3 regions of the Amycolatopsis carbonis genome follow, and region 1 is predicted to be linked to each of the others. Evidence: riboswitches for the same ligand, from Rfam matches in the RefSeq annotation. Region 1 holds a riboswitch; each other region holds the start of a gene.
The links. A riboswitch is a leader RNA that binds a small molecule or an ion and turns the genes downstream of it on or off. The one in region 1 is predicted to bind S-adenosylmethionine.
Positions count from the first base shown of each region.

Region 2: it holds a riboswitch for S-adenosylmethionine, as region 1 does, so the genes downstream of both, QRX50_RS13890 (methionine ABC transporter ATP-binding protein) here and QRX50_RS25685 (aminotransferase class V-fold PLP-dependent enzyme) in region 1, are expected to answer to the same signal.
Region 3: it holds a riboswitch for S-adenosylmethionine, as region 1 does, so the genes downstream of both, thrC (threonine synthase) here and QRX50_RS25685 (aminotransferase class V-fold PLP-dependent enzyme) in region 1, are expected to answer to the same signal.

Region 1 covers NZ_CP127294.1:5,175,690-5,180,536, forward strand. Annotated here, with positions in the region: gene QRX50_RS25675 (Tm-1-like ATP-binding domain-containing protein) at 1-370, shown strand, start outside; gene QRX50_RS25680 (phosphoenolpyruvate hydrolase family protein) at 372-1,193, shown strand; SAM riboswitch class IV at 1,273-1,387, shown strand; gene QRX50_RS25685 (aminotransferase class V-fold PLP-dependent enzyme) at 1,428-2,771, shown strand; gene QRX50_RS25690 (hypothetical protein) at 3,211-3,423, shown strand; gene lspA (signal peptidase II) at 3,448-4,104, shown strand; gene QRX50_RS25700 (RluA family pseudouridine synthase) at 4,101-4,847, shown strand, end outside.
Region 2 covers NZ_CP127294.1:2,828,050-2,832,896, forward strand. Annotated here, with positions in the region: gene QRX50_RS13875 (resuscitation-promoting factor) at 1-446, shown strand, start outside; gene rsmA (16S rRNA (adenine(1518)-N(6)/adenine(1519)-N(6))-dimethyltransferase RsmA) at 482-1,321, shown strand; gene QRX50_RS13885 (TetR/AcrR family transcriptional regulator) at 1,312-1,896, opposite strand; SAM riboswitch class I at 2,284-2,374, shown strand; gene QRX50_RS13890 (methionine ABC transporter ATP-binding protein) at 2,588-3,598, shown strand; gene QRX50_RS13895 (4-(cytidine 5'-diphospho)-2-C-methyl-D-erythritol kinase) at 3,800-4,768, shown strand; gene QRX50_RS13900 (ABC-F family ATP-binding cassette domain-containing protein) at 4,806-4,847, shown strand, end outside.
Region 3 covers NZ_CP127294.1:4,602,135-4,606,981, reverse strand. Annotated here, with positions in the region: gene QRX50_RS22775 (EamA family transporter) at 1-473, opposite strand, end outside; gene rpsT (30S ribosomal protein S20) at 852-1,112, shown strand; gene holA (DNA polymerase III subunit delta) at 1,570-2,541, opposite strand; SAM riboswitch class I at 2,690-2,824, shown strand; gene thrC (threonine synthase) at 2,838-4,103, shown strand; gene QRX50_RS22755 (ComEC/Rec2 family competence protein) at 4,128-4,847, opposite strand, start outside.

The DNA of each region.
Region 1 (4,847 bases):
CGGCCCGGCCGACACCGTGCCCGAGCGGTTCGCGGACCGGAACCTGCTGGTGCACAACCCGACCGTCACGCTGATGCGGACGACCGCGGAGGAGTCCGCTCGGCTGGGCACGCTGCTCGGACGCAAACTCCAGGCGGCACAAGGGCCCGTCTCGGTGTTCCTGCCGCTCGGCGGAGTGTCCGCTGTGGACGTTCCGGACGGCCCGTTCCACGACCCGGCGGCCGACGCCGAACTGTTCGCCCACCTCACCGAAGCGCTGTCCGGTGGTACGGCGACCGTGACGCGGCGCGAAGAAGCCATCAACGACGCCGGGTTCGGCGCGGCCGCCGCGCGGGAACTGCACCGGCTCATCGGTGAAAGGAGGTCCTGACGTGGACCGCGAACGAGCGCTGGCCCGGCTCACCGCCGCGGTGGCGCAAGGCCGGCCCGTGATCGGCGGCGGCGCGGGTACCGGCCTGTCCGCCAAGGCCGCCGAGGCCGGCGGCATCGACCTGCTGATCATCTACAACTCCGGCCGCTACCGCATGGCCGGCCGCGGCTCGCTCGCCGGGCTGCTGGCCTACGGCGACGCCAACGGCATCGTCGTGGACATGGCGCGCGAGGTGCTCCCGGTCGTGCGCGACACGCCGGTCCTGGCGGGCGTCAACGGCACCGACCCGTTCCGGCTGATGGGTCCGTTCCTCGACGAGCTCAAGCGGATGGGGTTCGCCGGCGTGCAGAACTTCCCGACGGTCGGGCTGATCGACGGCGTGTTCCGCCAGAACCTCGAGGAGACCGGTATGGGCTACGGCCTGGAGGTCGACCTCGTCGCGCTGGCTCGCGAACGCGATCTGCTGACCGCGCCGTACGTGTTCGACCCCGAGCAGGCCGCCGACATGACCCGCGCGGGAGCCGACGTGCTCGTGCCGCACCTCGGGCTCACCACGAGCGGCACGATCGGCGCGCGGACGGCCGTCACGCTCGATGAGGCCGTCGCCCGGGTGCAGGCGATGCACGACGCGGCCAAGCGGGTGAACCCGGACGTGCTCGTGCTGTGCCACGGCGGGCCGATCGCCGAACCCGCCGACGCGCAGTACGTGCTCGACCACACCGAAGGAATCGTGGGTTTCTTCGGTGCTTCCTCGATCGAGCGGCTCCCGGCCGAGCGCGCGATCCGCGCGCAGACGGAGGCCTTCCGCGCGCTGCGGCGGTGATCTTCGGTCTGTGAGCACCGTCTCAGCTCACGGGACACCTCTGGCGTCACCGGGCGTCGTTCGGTTACCTTCATCAACAGGTCATGAGTGCCAGCGTTCAGCCCCGGCTTGCTGGCCGGCAACCCTCCTACCGCGGTGGGGTGCCCCGGGTGAGGACCAGGCCGGTCGTGTTGTGCGACGGGCAAGCGCGGGCCCCTCGCCGGGGGTCCCCCGGACTGCCGAGGAGGCACCGCCATGACTCTCGCTCTGGACCGTACCGCGGACAACACCGAAATTGTTGCCGCACAGGGGATTCCCGGCGTCGCGGGGGCGGCGCTGCGGGTGCCGCTGGTGACCGGCGGCGAGATCGGCTACGCGAACCTCGACCACGCGGCGAGCGCGCCGTGTCTCGACTCGGTCCGCTCCGCCGTCGACGAGTTCCTGCCCTGGTACGCGAGCGTGCACCGCGGCGCGGGCTTCGCTTCGCAGGTTTCGACACGCCTTTACGAGCGCACGCGCGACATCCTGCGCCGGTTCGTCGACGCGCGCACCACCGACACGGTCATCTTCACGCGCAACACCACGGATTCCTTCAACCTGCTGGCACGTTCGCTGCCGCGGCGCACGTCGGTGGTCGTGTTCGACACCGAGCACCATGCGGCCCTGCTGCCTTGGCGCGGCCCGAATGTGCGCCGCGTGCAGCTGCCGCGCACGCGCCTGGCCGCGGTGTCCGTTGTGGACGAGGCGCTCGCCGCCTGCCCGGAGGGACCGCGGCTCGTGGTGGTCACCGGAGCGTCGAACGTGACCGGCGAGCTGCTGCCGGTGGCCGAGATCGCCGCCGTGGCAAGGAAACACGGTGCCCGGGTGGCGCTGGACGCCGCGCAACTCGCGCCGCACCGCAGGATTTCCCTGCGGGAGCTGGACGTCGACTACGTCGCGCTCTCGGGGCACAAGCTCTACGCGCCCTTCGGCGCCGGCGCGCTCATCGGCCGGTCCGACTGGCTGCGCGCCGCCGAGCCGTACCTCGCCGGCGGGGGAGCGACGAAGCTCGTCACCTCCGACGCCGTCGTGTGGAACACCGGTGCCGAACGGCACGAGGCCGGCTCACCGAACACCGTCGGCGTCTACGCGCTCGGCGTCGCCTGCGAGCAGCTGGCCGCGAACTGGACTGCGGTGGGCGAGCACGAGGCCACGCTGCTGGAGCGGCTGCGCAAGGGCCTGGCCGGCGTGCCCGGCTGCGCCGAGCTGCGCCTGTTCGACGCGCCGGTGGACCGCGTGGGCACGGTGAGCTTCGTCGTCGACGGCTTCGAACCCGGCTGGCTCGCCGCGGTCCTCTCGGCCGAATACGGCATCGGCGTGCGCGACGGCGCGTTCTGTGCCCACGTCGCCACCAAGCGCCTCATCGGCGAATGCGGCCGCGACGGGCAGCAGGCCGTGCGCGTGAGCCTCGGCCTGGGCAGCACCGAGGAGCACGTGGACCGCCTCGTGCTCGCGCTGCGCCAGATCGTCGCCCGCGGTGCCCGCTGGGAGTACACGAAGGTCGACGGCCGGTGGGCGCCGGTGGGGGACCCGCGGGAGCTTCCGCCGTTCTGCGCCTGACCCGCTCGCTAGGCTCCCCGCATGGGGAGAACGTGGGGGTTCTGGGTTCCGTTGGCGGTGCTGGGTTTCGCCGAGCTGATCCTGGCGGCGGTGCAGCTCGTGACCGCTGAGCACGGGGCGCAGGGCGGGTTCGTCGACCTGTACGCGGGTCCGCTGCACCCGGTCCCCGAAGGCCTGCTCGGCCCCGGTCCCGGCGGGCTGCGGTTCCTCACCCAGGACCAGGTGCCGCTGCCGCCGTCGACGTACGCGACGGCGCTCGGCTGGCCGATCGCGCTCGCCGTGGTGGTCGCGCTGCTGCTGGTCGGGTACACGCGTGCCGGGAAGGCCCTGAGCACCGGCCGGTTCGCCGCCGTCCTCGCCGGGGGCGTGCTGGCGGTGCCGGTGCTGGACCTGGTCGCCGTTCGGCTGGCTCGATCTCGGCGCCGACGTGCGCGGACCCGTGCTGGCAGCGCTGGGGCTGGTGGTGCTCGCGTGGTACGAGCGCAGCGTCGTCGTGCTGGTGGTCGCGGTGGTCTTCGCCCTGGTCGCGGCGGTGGTGCTGCCCGGGCTCGGCGGGATCGTGCTGTCGGCCGCGATCCTGCTGGCGACGGCGTTCGTGGTGGTCGCCGGACCGGCGAAGTGGCGGTCACGGCCTGCCGCCGCGACCGGGTGAGCCCGGGGCGTGGACAATAGGGGTGTGAGCACCGAGTCCTCCTCGTCCGAACGCGGCCTGTCCGAAGGCGCGAAGCCCGCTGATGCCCCCGAACCGGCGGTGACCGGCGACGCGGCTCCCGAGGAGCCCGCCGCCGAGCAGGCACCCGTGGTGCTGCCCAAGCGCCGGGTCGGGCTCGTGTTCGCGGTCGCGGCCCTGATCTGGGTGATCGACCTGGTGTCGAAGAACCTCGTTGCGGCCAACCTCGAGGGCAAGGAGCCCGTGCGCATCCTCGGCGGGGTCATCTACCTGCAGGTGATCCGCAACGCCGGCGCCGCGTTCTCGATGGCCACCGGCATGACGTGGGTGCTCGCGCTGGTCGCGGCGGCCGTGGTGGTCGCCATCGTCTGGCTCTCGCGCCGGCTGCGCAGCGTCGGCTGGGCCATCGGCCTCGGCCTGGTGCTCGCGGGCGCGCTCGGCAATCTCACCGACCGCATCTTCCGGGCCCCCGGCCCGCTGCGCGGCCACGTCATCGACTTCATCTCGGCCTTCGCCCCCAACGGCGAGGGCTTCGCGATCTTCAACATCGCCGACTCCGCGATCTGCTGCGGCGGCGTGCTCATCGTCCTGCTGTCGCTGCTGGGCAAGGACTACGACGGCACCTCCACCCGCGACAAGAACACCAAGAAGGAGACCGCGTGACTGCGCGCCTGCTGCCCGTCCCCGACGGGCTCGACGGCATGCGCGTCGACGCCGGCCTCGCCAAGCTGCTGGGCCTGTCCCGCACGGTCGTGGCGGAGCTCGCCGAGGCCGGCGACGTGCTTGTCGACGGCCGGCCCGCCGGCAAGTCCGACCGCCTGAGCGCCGGCGGCCTGCTCGAAGTGACGCTGCCGGAGCCGGAGTCCCCGATCCAGGTCATCGCCGAGCCGGTCGCGGGGATGAAGATCCTCCACGACGACGACGACATCGTCGTGATCTCCAAGCCCGTGGGCGTGGCGGTGCACCCGAGCCCGGGCTGGACCGGGCCCACGGTCGTCGGCGGGCTGGCCGCAGCGGGCCTGCGCATCTCGACGTCGGGTGCCGCCGAGCGCCAGGGCGTGGTGCACCGGCTCGACGCGGGCACCACCGGCGTGATGGTGGTGGCCAAGAGCGAGCACGCGTACACGGTGCTCAAGCGCGCCTTCAAGGAGCGCACCGTCGACAAGGGCTACCACGCCGTGGTCCAGGGCCACCCGGACCCGACGCGCGGCACCATCGACGCGCCGATCGACCGCCACCCGCGCCACGACTACAAGTTCGCCGTGGTCGCGGGCGGGCGCCCGAGCGTGACGCACTACGAGGTGGTGGAGGCGTTCCGCGCCGCGTCGCTGGCCCACGTGAAGCTCGAGACGGGCCGCACGCACCAGATCCGCGTGCACTTCTCCGCGCTGCGCCACCCGTGTGTG
Region 2 (4,847 bases), 2.3 Mb from region 1:
AGGTCGACGACCCGACGCTCGAGCTGGGCAAGACCACCGTTCAGGACCCGGGCACCCCGGGCCAGAAGATGGTGACCTACAAGGTCACCAAGAAGAACGGCGAAGAGATCTCGCGCGAGCAGGTCTCCGAGAAGATCCTGGTCGAGGCCAAGGCGAAGATCCTCAAGGTCGGCAGTAAGAAGCCCGCCGAACCGGCGATCGGCGACGGTTCCGCGTGGGACCGCATCGCGGCGTGCGAAGCCGGTGGCAACTGGTCGATCAACACCGGCAACGGCTACTACGGCGGCCTGCAGTTCGACAAGCGCACCTGGGACGCCTACGGCGGCGACGCGTACGCGTCCTACCCGAACCAGGCTTCGCGCGCCCAGCAGATCGCGATCGCCGAGAAGGTCCGCGACGCTCGCGGCGGCTACAGCGCCTGGCCGGTCTGCGGCAAGCGGGCCTGAGTTCAGCGGTTCCCGAGGCTCGGTAGGCTTCACCGGTGGTTGAACTGCTGGGGCCTGCCGAGATCCGCGGGCTGGCGGACGAGCTCGACGTCCGGCCGACGAAGAAGCTCGGCCAGAACTTCGTGCACGACCCGAACACGGTTCGCCGCATCGTCGAGCTGGCCGGGGTTCGGCCGGGTGATGTCGTCCTCGAGGTCGGCCCCGGACTGGGGTCGCTGACGCTGGGCCTGCTCGACGCCGGTGCCCGCGTGGTGGCCGTCGAGATCGATCCGAAGCTGGCGGCGCGCCTTCCGCGTACTGCCGCCGAACGCGCCGCTTCCGTCGCGGATCAGCTGACCGTGGTCGGCGCCGACGCGTTGCGGATCAGCGCGGCGGATCTCCCGGCCGAGCCCGCGTCGCTGGTGGCGAACCTCCCGTACAACGTCGCGGTCCCCGTCGTGCTGCACCTGCTGGCCGAGCTGCCTTCGCTGCAGCGGGGGATGGTGATGGTCCAGACCGAGGTCGCGGATCGCATGGCCGCCGGTCCCGGCAGCCGCATCTACGGCGTGCCCAGCGTGAAGCTTGCCTGGTACGGGCCGGCGCGCAAGGTCGGCGCTGTGCCGCGGTCGGTGTTCTGGCCGGTGCCGAACGTCGACTCGTCCCTCGTGTCCTTCGAGCGCGGCACGCCGGTGGAGGGCATCGAGCGCCAACGCCTCTTCGACGTTGTGGATGCCGCGTTTTCCCAGCGCCGCAAGACACTGCGCGCGGCCCTCGCCGGCTGGGCCGGTTCGGCCGACCGCGCGGGTGAGCTCCTCGTGGCGGCCGGCATCGACCCGAAGACGCGCGGCGAGCAGCTCGATGTGCACGACTTCGTGCGGCTCGCGGCTCAAGCCTGAAAGAGCCGCCCCAGGTGGTAGTCCAGCGTCGCGAGGACCTCGCCCGGCGTGAAGCGGCCGTGGAGGACGTCGAGGCCGAGGCCGGTGAAGCCTGCGACCAGGAGGTTCGCCTCCTGCCTCGGCTGGACGCCGGGCGGGAGAACCGTGCGGCGCAACAGGCTGGTGAGCAGGTCCTCGATCGGCGTCTCGGCCTGCAGGAAGACCTTCGCCAGCGCCGGGTCGCTGTGGGTGCGGCTGAAGTAGGCGCGGTGGACGCGTAGCGACAGCTCGCGCTCGGAGTCCAGCGGGATCAGCTCGGTGAGCAGCGTTCGGACCACGCCGCGCACGCTCTGGTCGATCTGCGCCGCGATCCGGGCCTGCGTGCGCTGCTCGCCGCGTTCGTGCAGATAACCCAGCGAGAGCACGAGCAGGTTGTGCTTCGTCTCGAAGTAGTACTGCACCAGCCGCAGCGAGACGCCTGCCTCGGCGGCCACCTCGCGCATGCTCACCGAGTCGAGGCCGCGTTCGGCCGCGATCCGCCACACCGCCGTGGCGATCTCGCGCCGGCGCTGTTCGTGGTCCACCCGCTTCGCCACGGTCTTCCTCCGCTGTTGTGGTACGACTGTATCGGATACGCGTGTATCATCACGGTGTGACGGACGTCCGGAAACGGCTCGCGGACGGGAGGGGGAGTCCGGCCGGGGAGACCCGGTGTCTCGCCGTGGCGAGCTACCTCGCCGAACCGTCGTTTACCCACGTGTGGGCTGCCGCGGAATTTTCGTGCCGGAATCGCGGCTCCACCAGGGATCGGCAGCGTCCACAGTGGAATAGCGGGCTGGATTCGCCGCGTGGAAGAAATTCGGTGCCGGAGCTTTCGAGGTCCACGATGTGGCTGCGGGTGTCCCGCTATCCGGGCACCACCACTCGTGTGATCTGCACCAACGCGCTTGCGTTCACCCAATGGGATCGGCTTTACTCAGAACCGTCCATCCCGAGCGACTGAGAGACCTGGCTCGCCGAAGTCGCAGCAACCACTCCCCATGGGGCAGGTGCTACAGCCAGGACCGATGGAGGCTGTTTCCGATGCAGAGGGTAGCCCGCCCGCTCCTGTTGACTCGGCGGCGTGTCGTCGATGAAGGTCGCCGCACGGTATGTGCGTGTCGACGCTCCACAGTCATCGCCTGATCATTTCTTCCACAATTCTGCGCACCGTCCGAAAAGGACGGTAATTCGGTGACGCTGGCGCGCCCGGAAACGGTGCTGCGCCCCATGCCTGGAGCTCTCTTCGTGATCACTGTCGAAAACGTGTCCAAGTCCTTTCCCTTCAACGGAAATCCGGTCGCCGCGCTGCGTGATGTGAGCGTCGACGTGCAGGCCGGTTCCCTCTTCGGCGTGGTGGGCCCCGCCGGCTCCGGCAAGTCCACGCTCGCCCGCTGCATCGCCCTGCAGGAGCGTCCGGACCGCGGTGTCGTGCGGCTCGACGGCCTCAACACTGGTGCGCTCGACGGCCGCCGGCTGCGTGAGGTCCGCCGCCAGCTGGGTGTCGTCGGCACCAAGCCGGAGCTGCTCGCCGAGCGCACCGTCGCCGGCAACATCGCCACGCCGCTGGAGCAGCTCGGCGTCGACGGCCCGCAGCGCAAGACCCGCGTCGGCAACCTGCTCGACCTCGTGGGCCTCACCGCCCGCGCCGCGCAGAAGCCGGCCGACCTCACCCCCGGCCAGCTGCGCCGCGTCGCCGTGGCCAAGGCGCTCGCCGCCGGCCCGGCCGTGCTGCTCGCCGACGACCCCACCGCCGGCATCGCCCCCGAGGAGGCCGGCGCCGTGCTCGCCGTGCTCGACCGGGCGCGCGCCGAGCTGGGCACCACCGTGCTGCTGACGACGCCGGACGCCGGGGTCGTCCGCCGCGTCTGCGACGACGTCGCGGTGCTCGAAGACGGCGCGGTCGTCGAACGCGGTCACGTGCTGGACCTCATCGCCTCGCCGGGCAGCTGGACCGCGCAGGCGGTGCTGCCGGTCATCGAGACCGCCCGCGCTCAGGCCGCGAAGTACGACCGGTCTGCCGACGTCGTGCTGATCGGCTTCGCGTCCGTCGGCGCCCTGCTGCCCGAAGCGGCCGGCCGCTTCGACGTGGAGGTCGCCACCATCGGCGGCGGTCTCACGCGCATCGGTGACACCCCGATCGCCCGGTTCCGCATCGGCGTCCGCGGCGAGCGTGCCGACGCGGCGCTGGCGTGGATCGCCGACCGAGGCGCCCACGTGACGCAGGCCGCCCGCGGCCCGCAGAGCGTCGCCGCCTGACTGCTCGCTTCACCTCCGGCCCACCGCACCCCGATGTGGCGTTGGGTGCGCTCAACGCACCCAACGCCGCATTGGGGTGGCTGGTGGGACGTGGGGCCCGAGAGGGGTGAAGGGGTGTCCGAGAGGTTGGGACAGCCGTCCTGAAAACGGCTGTTTTCTCCTGGTGAGGAGCCCAGGCGCCCGGCCACGTAGGCTTGACGGGTGCTCGCCGTAGTTCCACCACCAGTCACCGTCCGGGTCCCGGCCAAGGTCAATCTGCACCTGGCCATCGGTGACCTGCGCGAGGACGGCTACCACGACTTGGTCACCGTCTTCCAGGCGTTGTCGCTCACGGACGAGGTGACCGTCGCGGTCACCGACGACCCGGGGCTCGAGGTCTTCGGCGAGGGGGAGGGGTCGGTGCCCACCGACGCCACCAACCTCGCCTGGCGCGCGGCCCAGGAGCTCGCCACCTACGCCGGTCGCGCCGAAGGCGACGACCCGAAGGTGCGGATCGTGCTGCGCAAGGGCATCCCGGTCGCGGGCGGCATGGCGGGCGGGAGCGCCGACGCGGCGGCGACGCTCGTCGGCCTGGCCTCGCTGTGGAAGCTCGACGTGACGCGCGACGAGCTGGCCGCGATCGCGGGCAAGCTCGGCAGCGACGTGCCCTTCGCGCTCTACGGCGGCACAGCGCTCGGCACCGGCCGCGGTGAGCAGCTCGTGCCCGTGCTGTCGCGCCACACGTTCCACTGGGTGCTCGCGTTCGACACCCAGGGCCTGTCGACGCCGAAGGTGTTCGGCGAGCTCGACCGCCTTCGCGCCGAGGGCAACCCGCCGCGCATCGGCTCGCACACGCCCGTCGTCGAGGCCCTCGCTTCGGGTGATCCGCGCCAGCTCGCGCTGCTGCTGGGCAACGACCTGCAGGCGGCGGCCGTGTCGCTGCGCCCCGGCCTGCGCCGCACGCTGCGCGCGGGCGTGAACGCGGGCGCGCTGGCCGGCTGCGTGTCCGGCTCGGGGCCCACGTGCGCGTTCCTCTGTGCCGACGCGCAGGCCGCCGTCGAGGTGGCGGCCGAGCTGTCCGGCGCCGGCGTCTGCCGGACGGTGCGCGTCGCCCACGGCCCGGTGCCCGGCGCCCGGCTGGTCGGCGGCGACGACGCACCCCGTGGCGCGCCACCGCGCGTGCACGCCTGAACCTCTAGTCCACTGTGGAAAGGATCGGCTGAATCGGATGGCCAACCTGGTCAACCTGGAGTCGGTGAGCAAGTCGTAC
Region 3 (4,847 bases), 570 kb from region 1:
GTGAGCACGCCGTAGAACACGCCGGCGCGGCGCGCTTTGACGTCGGCCTTGCTGCCGCCGAGGCTGATCACCAGCACGCCCGCCACCACGAGGAACGCTCCGACCAGGCCGAGCACACCGGGGTGCTCGTGCAGCACGAGCACCGCCGCCAGCACCGACAGCAGCGGCCCGGTGCCGCGAGCGAGCGGGTAGACGATCGACAGGTCGCCGACGGCGTACCCGCGCTGCAGCACCGTGCCGTACGCCACGTGCAGCACGGCCGTGACCCCGGCGGCGAGCAGCCACGTCCACTGTGGACGCTCCTTTTCGACCAGGAGCGCGGTGATGACGACGGGAAGCAGCACCACGGCCGACACGGTGTAGTACAGCCACACGAACCTCGGCCCGCCGAAGGTGACGCGCTTGGCCGCGAGGTTCCACCCCGCGTGCACGACGGCGGCGATGAGGACGAACGACAGAGCTGTGGTGTTCACCGGACCCCTTCGGGTCTTCCGCGCACGCGGAAGGCCGGGTCCTCCAGGCTTTTGTCCCGTCAGATGAACGGCGGGCGTCGGGCCGCGCCGATGGTGCCGCTCGGACCTGTCCCGCCGGCCCTGGTTGTCGGTGTCACGGGTGGTGCGGGTGTCGCGCGGGCCGGCAGCGGAACCCTAGGCACTACGGTCTTCACGGTAGCCGAACCGATCACTCCGGGCCGCCCGAGGGGGCCGCGAGCTGGCCTGTTAGGCTTTCCCGTCGTTGCCGTGCGGCATTCCGTCAGGGAGGAAACCCGGCCGCGCTTGTCTTCACGCCAAGCGCCCGGAGCCACTTCGACGCGGCAGCGACCTTCACCGAGACGAAAGCAGGACGCCTTCATGGCCAACATCAAGTCCCAGATCAAGCGCATCACCACCAACGAGAAGGCCCGTCAGCGCAACCTGGCGATCCGCTCCTCGGTGAAGACCGCGATCCGCAAGTTCCGTGAGGCCGCCGACTCCGGCGACAAGACCAAGGCCCTCGAACTCCAGCGCGACGCCGCCCGCAAGCTCGACAAGGCCGTCACCAAGGGCGTCATCCACGCCAACCAGGCCGCCAACAAGAAGTCGGCTCTCGCGAAGCGCGTGAACCAGCTCTGAGCTGATCGCAGCAGCACCCTGCCAGACCTGGAAAAGCCCGGTGACCGCCTGGTCGCCGGGCTTTTTCGTGCGCTCCCCCGCATCCCCGGCGACGGCCTGCCCGCCAGGCCCGGGTACTGAGAAGGCCGGTCGGCGGCCAGTCCACCGGCGCCTGGCCTCGCGATATGTGCGCGGCAGGTGGCCTTCCAGGTCACCTCTCGCCACAGCAGGCCCCGTGCGCGCCGACCGCACCACACGCAGGCCCACCCCAGCGGTGGCTTCGTTTCACGCACCTCGCCACTGCGCGCCGGCCCCAGGTCGGTCGCGGCCCAGGGTCAGTCGCGGCGCAGGGTAATCGCGGCGCAAGGTCGATCGCGGCGCGGTGTCGATCGCGGCGCAAGGTCAATCGCGCCCCGGCGCCCCGGTACGGCGGGTTCGGCCTCGCCGTTGGGTGGCTCGGACTCCCGGGTGGCAGGGGTCAGCGTTCGCCCTTGGCGGCGACGACCTCGACGACCGCGCGTTCCAGGGCGTAGTCCGCGTCGGCCGCTACGCCCTTGACCTCGGCGTTCAGACGGGCGACCACGCGCATCGCGGTGGCGAGGCCGTCCTGGCCCCAGCCGCGCGACTGGCCCTGCGCCTTGCGGATCTTCCACGGCGGCATGCCCAGCTCGCCGGCCATCTGGTTCGGGTTGCCGCGGCCGGCGGCGGAGACGCGGGCGATCGTGCGGACTGCGTCGGCGAGGGCGTCGGCGACCAGGACGTGCGGCACGCCCAGCTGCATGGCCCAGCGCAGCGACTCCAGGGCCGCCGCGCGGTCGCCGCCCACGGCCTTCTCCGCCACGGCGAAGCCGGTCACGTCGGCGCGGCCGGTGTGGTAGCGGCGCACGGCCTGCTCGTCGATCACACCGCCGGTGTCAGCGACGAGCTGCGTCGCCGCGGAGGAGAGCTCGCGCAGGTCGGAGCCGACGGTGTCCATCAGCGCCATCACGCCCGCGGCGTCGATCTTGCCGCCCACGCGGCGCACCTCGTTGCGCACGAACGACTCCCGATCGGCGGGCTTCGTCAGCTTCGGGCACTCGGTGATCTCCGCGCCCGCCTTTTTCAGCGCCGCCGGCAGCGCCTTGGCCGCTTTGCTGCGGCCGCCGCCGTTGTGCACGACCACGAGCACGATCCCGTCGGCGGGCGCCTTGAGGTACGCCATCACCGCGTCCGCCAGCTCCTGCGAGATGTCCTGCGCGGAGTCGAGCACGATGACCCGCCCCTCGCTGAACAGCGAAGGACTCACCAGCTCGGCGAGCACAGGCGGTGTGAGTTCCGACACCCGGTTGCGCGTCATCTCGGCCGTCGAGTCCACGGCCCGCGCGGCGTCCAGCGACGCGCGGACAGCCCGCTCGATGAGCAGTTCTTCCTCACCGAGGACGAGGTGGAGCGGCGCGGGTGCGGTGGTCACTCCGCCATCTTCTCACCCGCCCGGCCCCGGGCTCGCTCCGGTGATGTGCGCCGCCACCGTGGCATGAGGTGATCGCCATGTCGTACGGTGTACCCGAGGCGGCGCCCAGCTCCACCAGATTCGCAGCGGCGCGCCGACAACTGAACACCGCTCATCCAGAGGGGCAGAGGGAACGGCCCGACGAAGCCCCGGCAACCGGCGTACAGCCTGTCTTCCCGAATTTGCGGGATAGCTGACGACCACGGTGCCAATTCCGGCCCGCGTTTTGCGGGGCAGATGAGGAAAGGAACCTCGCGATGACCGTTACCCTCGGCACGACCTCCACCAAGAAGACCCTGGACCTCGGTCCGGCCGTCGAACTGGTGTCGAAGGAAGAGGGCCACCGGCAGCCGCTCGCCCCGGAGTTCGTGTCCGCGGAGGACTTCTCGCCGCTCGAGGTCGCCTACGACTTCGGCCGCGTGCGCCGCGAAGACATCGAGGCCGGCCCCAAGAACATCTGGCGCTACAAGAAGCTCCTTCCCGTCCCCTCGACCGTCGAGGAGATCCCGAACACCGAACCCGGCGCCACCCGCCTGGTGAAGGCCGACCGCCTCGCCAAGGCGCTGGGCCTGAAGTCCCTGTGGGTCAAGGACGACACCGGCAACCCCACGCACTCCTTCAAGGACCGCGTGGTCGCCGTCGCGCTGGCCGCGGCCCGCGAGTTCGGCTTCGAGGTCCTCGCGTGTCCCTCGACCGGCAACCTGGCCAACGCGACGGCCGCCGCCGCGGCCCGCGCCGGCTGGCGGTCGGTCGTGCTGATCCCGAAGTCGCTCGAGCGCGCCAAGATTCTCACCACCGCGGTCTACGACGGTGATCTGATCGCCGTCGACGGCAACTACGACGACGTCAACCGCCTCGCCACCCAGCTCGCCGGCGAGCACCCGACGTGGGCGTTCGTCAACGTCAACGTGCGCCCCTACTACTCCGAAGGCTCCAAGACGCTCGGCTACGAGGTCGCCGAGCAGCTCGGCTGGCGCCTGCCAGAGCAGATCGTGGTGCCGATCGCCTCGGGCTCGCAGCTGACCAAGGTGGACAAGGGTTTCCGCGAGCTCGGCCAGCTCGGCCTCGTGGAAGCCAGCCCCTACAAGGTCTTCGGCGCGCAGGCCACCGGCTGCTCCCCCGTCTCGGCCGCCTTCCGCGCCGGCCACGACGTGGTCCAGCCCGTGAAGCCCGACACCATCGCCCGCTCGCTCGCGATCGGCAACCCCGCCGACGGCCCCTACGTTCTCGACGTCGTCAACCGCACCGGCGGTGCGATCGAGGACGTGAGCGACGAGGAGGTCGTGGAGGGCATCCGGCTGCTCGCGCGCACCGAAGGCATCTTCACCGAGACCGCCGGCGGCGTCACCGTCGCGACCGCGAAGAAGCTCATCGAGACCGGCAAGCTCGACCCCGAGGCCGACACCGTGCTGCTCATCACCGGCGACGGCCTCAAGACGCTCGACGCGCTCGAAGGCCGCATCGGCCCGAAGGCGACCGTGCCCCCGTCAGCCGAGGCCGTGAGCAAGGCCCTCGGCCTCTGACCGCCGGGCCCGCGGGCCGCTCCCCTAGCGGGGCGGCCCGCGCGGCTCACCCCGGCGCGCCACCGCCGGCCCGCCGTTACCGGGCAGCACGGCTGTGTCACCGTCCACATCGGTTCGCGTCACGAGCACACCCAACGTGCCCAGCACGTCCACTGTGGACTTCGCCGGGTGCCCGTAGCTGTTGCCCGCGCCCACGCTGATCATTGCCGCCCGCGCCTCCACCGCCTCGAGGAACTGGGGCAACGAGTAGCGCGAGCCGTGGTGGGGAACTTTCAGCACGTCGGCGTGCAGGTCCACCCCTTCGGCCAGCAGGTCGGCCTGCGCGGCCAGTTCCACGTCTCCGGTCAGCAGCACCCTCCCCGCCGCCGTGGTCGCACGAAGCACCACGGAACTGTTGTTGATCATCGTGCCGTCCTGCAAGGCGGCGGCACGTGCCGTGACGTAGCGCGGCCCGAGCACATCGAGCGACAGCCCCGGCCAGTCGAGCCGCTGCCGGTCGCTCAGCTCCAGCAGCGGCACGTGGTGCGTCGCCGCCTCCTGCGACACCTGCTGCCACGCCCACGCCGGCGCCCGCCCAGGCCCCACGGCGATCGCTCCCACGGCCCGGCCGTCGAACACCGACGACAGCCCGCCGATGTGGTCGGCGTGCAGGTGGCTGAGCACCAGCAGCGGGATCCGCTCCACGCCGAGCCGCCGCAGGCACTCGTCCACCGGCCCCGGCTCCGGCCCGGTGTCCACGACCAC